2 regions of the Acidovorax bellezanensis genome follow, and region 1 is predicted to be linked to the other one. Evidence: predicted binding sites of a transcription regulator. Region 1 holds the regulator's gene; the other holds the start of a gene.
What was found. The regulator FNR, encoded in region 1, switches genes on or off when oxygen is low (the NO sensors DNR and NnrR bind a similar motif). The targets are predictions, from matches to a motif close to TTGATNNNNATCAA.
Positions count from the first base shown of each region.

Region 2: the regulator FNR is predicted to act here: its motif matches at 680-693, upstream of cyoA (ubiquinol oxidase subunit II).

Region 1 is NZ_JAODYH010000006.1:16,591-18,786, reverse strand. It holds gene hemN (oxygen-independent coproporphyrinogen III oxidase) at 1-652, opposite strand, end outside; gene fnr (fumarate/nitrate reduction transcriptional regulator Fnr) at 844-1,566, shown strand; gene N0K08_RS13525 (hypothetical protein) at 1,647-1,907, opposite strand; gene N0K08_RS13520 (FixH family protein) at 1,993-2,196, opposite strand, start outside.
Region 2 is NZ_JAODYH010000007.1:246,518-248,713, forward strand. It holds gene N0K08_RS15135 (MFS transporter) at 1-423, opposite strand, end outside; gene cyoA (ubiquinol oxidase subunit II) at 786-1,832, shown strand; gene cyoB (cytochrome o ubiquinol oxidase subunit I) at 1,897-2,196, shown strand, end outside.

The DNA of each region.
Region 1 (2,196 bases):
TCAGGTCCACGTTGACGGAGTCAAAGTCCAGCTCGCGCGCGGCCTGCACCAGCGCGAACACCTGCTCGGCGGGCTGCTCGCGGTGCACGGCCTTCTGCACCTGGGGATCGAAATCCTGCACGCCAAAGCTCAGGCGGTTGAAACCCAGCTGCGCCAGAAAGGCCAGGCGCTCGGGCGTCACCGTGCGCGGATCGACTTCGATCGAATACTCGCCGCCGGGCTGCAGCGTGAAATGGCTGCGCAGCAGGTCCATGAGTTCGGCCAGGCCCTCGTCGCTCAGGAAAGTGGGCGTGCCGCCGCCCAGGTGCAGCTGGCTCACCGTCTGACCCGGACCGCAATGCCGGGTGTGCAGCGCGACTTCGCGCGCCAGGTATTGCAGATAGGTCTGGGCGCGTTCGGCGTGACGGGTGACGATCTTGTTGCAGGCGCAGTAGTAGCACAGCGATTCGCAGAACGGGATGTGCACATACAGCGACAGCGGCCGCGCCAGGCCCACCGCGCCATTGCGGCGCTGTTTGAGCGCCAGTGTGTAATCATCCGGACCAAAGGCTTCCACAAACCGGTCTGCCGTCGGGTAGGAGGTATAGCGGGGGCCAGGCACGTCAAAACGCTGCAGCAACGCAGGGGTGAGCTCGGGGGGGGCTGCGGTCATGGTGTTTCCTTGGCTTTTCCCGACTGTGCCGCATCCCAATGCCTGCGTCCTTGATGTCGATCAAGACTTGCTCACCCACATGCTGCGACAATTTGATATATGTCAGCCATGACCTCGGGCCTGTGCGCTGTCGGCAGCCCATGCGACCGCCCCTTCCGTGTTATCCACCGCCAGCTTCGAGGTCCAGTCCCATGAATTTACAAACCATCAAAGCCTCCTGCTCCAACTGCAACCTGCGCGAACTGTGCCTGCCCATAGGCCTGAGCGACGAGCAAATGCAGCGCATCGACGACATCGTCGCCGTGCGCCGCAAGATCAAGCGGGGCGGCATGCTGTTTCACAACGGCGAGGCGTTTTCCTCGCTGTATGCGATTCGCACCGGCTTCTTCAAGACCAGCGTGGCCACCGAGGACGGACGTGACCAAGTGACGGGCTTTCAGATGGCGGGCGAAATCATCGGCCTGGACGGCATCGTCAACGACCACCACACCTGCGACGCGGTGGCGCTCGAGGATGCCGAAGTCTGTGTCATGCCTTTTGATCGCCTGGAAGATCTGTCGCGCGAAATCACGGTGCTGCAAAACCATGTGCACAAGGTCATGAGCCGTGAAATCGTGCGTGAGCATGGCGTGATGCTGCTGCTGGGCAGCATGCGGGCCGAGGAGCGTCTGGCGGCGTTTGTGCTCAATCTGGTGCAGCGCCTGCACACGCGGGGGTTTTCCCAGTCGGAGCTGGTACTGCGCATGACGCGCGAGGAAATCGGCAGCTACCTGGGCCTCAAGCTGGAGACCGTGAGCCGCACTTTCTCCAAGTTCGTCGACGACGGCATCGTCGAAGTCAAGCAGCGCCACATCCGCATTCTCGACACCGACGCGCTCAAGCGCATCGTGAACCATCAACGCGAGTGTGACTAAGCCCCTCCCCCGCTGATAAACCCCTTGCGCCCCGCTTTGACAAGCTCAGGGAGAACGGGCCAAGGGATACAGTCAGTTGTTCAGTCGAGCGCGGGAGCGCGGTGCCCGCCATTGACTTCCGCCGGCCCCATGCCCAGCAGGCAGGTCAAGCCGCTGGCAGCGCTGGTGACCAGCCAGAAGGCAAAGAAAGACAGGGTATAGAACGCCTGCCGGCCCCAGTTCAGGGTCTCGCCCCGCCACTGGATTTCGCTCGGATCGACCAGCCCGAACACCAGCATTTCCATCGCACAGGCGGCCAGAAAGGCCGGCCAGAGAATCCACATCAAGCGTTTTGCCAACATCAGGAACTCCTTGTGCCGCAGCAACGCTTTCATTCTGCAAGCAATCGAAGTCCCTGGCGCTGCGGAAAACCCGCGCATGGCCCGCTCAACGGTCGGTGGGCGCGTGCTCCGCGGGCGTTGCCGCATGGTTGCGGCCGGTGACGGCCGGTGCCAGGCTCAGATCGGGCTTGCCGGTCAGCGTCTGGTTGATTTCAATACCGTGGCGGTAGTAATCCGGGTCGATCACCGGGTCGGGGTTGGCCGCGGCGATCCAGAACGTGGCCAGACCAGCCACGACCACCACGGCCGG
Region 2 (2,196 bases), on a different contig from region 1:
CACGGCAAACAGAACTATGGCCCAGATACCCAGGCTCTGGTAGCCGGGCAGGAAGGCCATGCCCACCGTGCACGAGCCCAACAGGAACAGGGCAATGGTCAGCTTGGTCGCTCGACCCCAGCGCCGCTGCACGGCCATGGAGATCGCCGTGCCGAAGGGGCGCGCGATGAAGGCCAGCGAAAAGATCGCAAACGAGGCCAGGGTACCGTCAAGTCGGGAAAGCGAAGGAAACAGCAATGCGGGGAAAACCAACACGCAAGCGATGCCAAAAACAAAAAAATCGAAGTATTCCGACGATCGACCAATCACCACGCCGACCGCGATATCTCCAGGAGTGACCTCTTCGTCCGTGTCCGCGCGGGACAGTGCTTCCGGACTTTCCAAGCCGCCAGCAGGCAATGCTGTGTAACCGGTTCCGCTCATAAGAGATGGCTCCCATTTCTGTTGACTAGCTCTTTCTACGCCGGTCAGCGACCTGGTTCGGTACGGCTTTTGCGCTTGCGCGCGTCAGCTAAGAACTACAACCAGCCCTCCGCCAGCCCCTACTACCCATCCTCTACTCCTACCTACCATCCATCCTCTTCTCCTACCTACTGCCTGTCAACTGACGTGCTCTCAGCCTTCACGCCTACATCGAAATCCGCCATAGCACCAAGAATGGCGCAATACACCTATTTCGTTGACGTAGGACAAAATGTCCAATCGACAAATTGCTCCTTTTTATTACATTTGAGCCAATTCCAATCTCACGTTTACACCTAAGCGCGTTCCGGCGCGCCCATAGCATGCTTCAATCCAAGGAAATCCGTGGGCCTGCGTGGCTCACAGCTACGGCCCTGATTGCCGCCCTTACAGGCTGCAGCGAGACCGTAGTTCTCAACCCCGCAGGCGATGTCGCCGCTCAGCAAGGCGACCTGGTCATGCTCGCCACCGGGCTGATGCTGATCATCATCATTCCGGTCATTTTGCTGACGTTCTTCTTTGCCTGGAAGTACCGTCAGTCGAACACGGAAGCGGAATACGATCCCGAGTGGCACCATTCGACCAAGCTGGAACTGATCATCTGGACCGTTCCACTGATCATCGTGATCATCCTGGGCGCCATCACCTGGATCAGCACCCACAAGCTCGACCCTTACCGCCCACTGGACCGCATCGATGCCCAGCGCGCGCTGGCCCCCGACGTCAAGCCGCTGGAAGTGGAAGTCGTGGCCATGGATTGGAAGTGGCTGTTCTTCTACCCCGAGCAAGGCATTGCCACGGTGAACGAACTGGCTGCGCCCGTCGACCGCCCCATCCATTTCAAGCTGACATCGACCACCACGATGAACGCCTTCTACGTGCCTGACCTGGCCGGCATGATCTACACCATGCCCGGCATGCAGACCGAGCTGAACGCCGTGATCAACAAGGAAGGTGTCTACAAGGGCATGTCCTCGCATTACAGCGGCGCTGGTTTCTCCGGCATGACGTTCAAGTTCCACGGCCTGAGCAACGAAGGCTTCGAGCAGTGGATTGCCAAGGCCAAGACCGAAGGCAAGACGCTCGATCGCACGAGCTACCTGGATCTGGTCAAGCCCAGCGAACGCAATCCAGTGGAGCGTTTCGGCAAGGTCGACCCCAAGCTCTACCACACGGTTTTGAACCGCTGCGTCGAAGAAGGCCAGATGTGCATGCACACCATGATGGCCATCGACAAGGCAGGCGGCGAGTCCTATGCACGCGCCAAGGGCCTGAACCTTTCGCCTGACATGTGCACGACGGAAGACGCCGCCAAACTGACGGCCGCCCTGGAAGCAGACGCCTCGACCCCAGCGGTTATCCAGCAATAAGCAATTCGGTGGACAGGGTGCGGGCTCAGGCCCGCTACCCCGTCCACCTCACAAGAGACCATTTATGTCTGACCAATTTGATGCAGCGCGACTGATCTTCGGACGGTTGAGCTGGGAATCGATACCCCTGCACGAGCCAATTCTGCTCGTCACCTTTGCTGGCGTGATCTTCGGTGCGCTGGCCGTTCTCTTTCTGCTGACGCGCTACAAGCTCTGGGCGCCGCTGTGGAACGACTGGATCTGCAGTATCGACCACAAGAAGATCGGGATCATGTACATGATCCTGGGCATCGTGATGCTGCTGCGCGGCTTCGCCGACGCGCTGATGATGCGCGCCCAGCAGGCCATGGCCGCCGCGGATGGC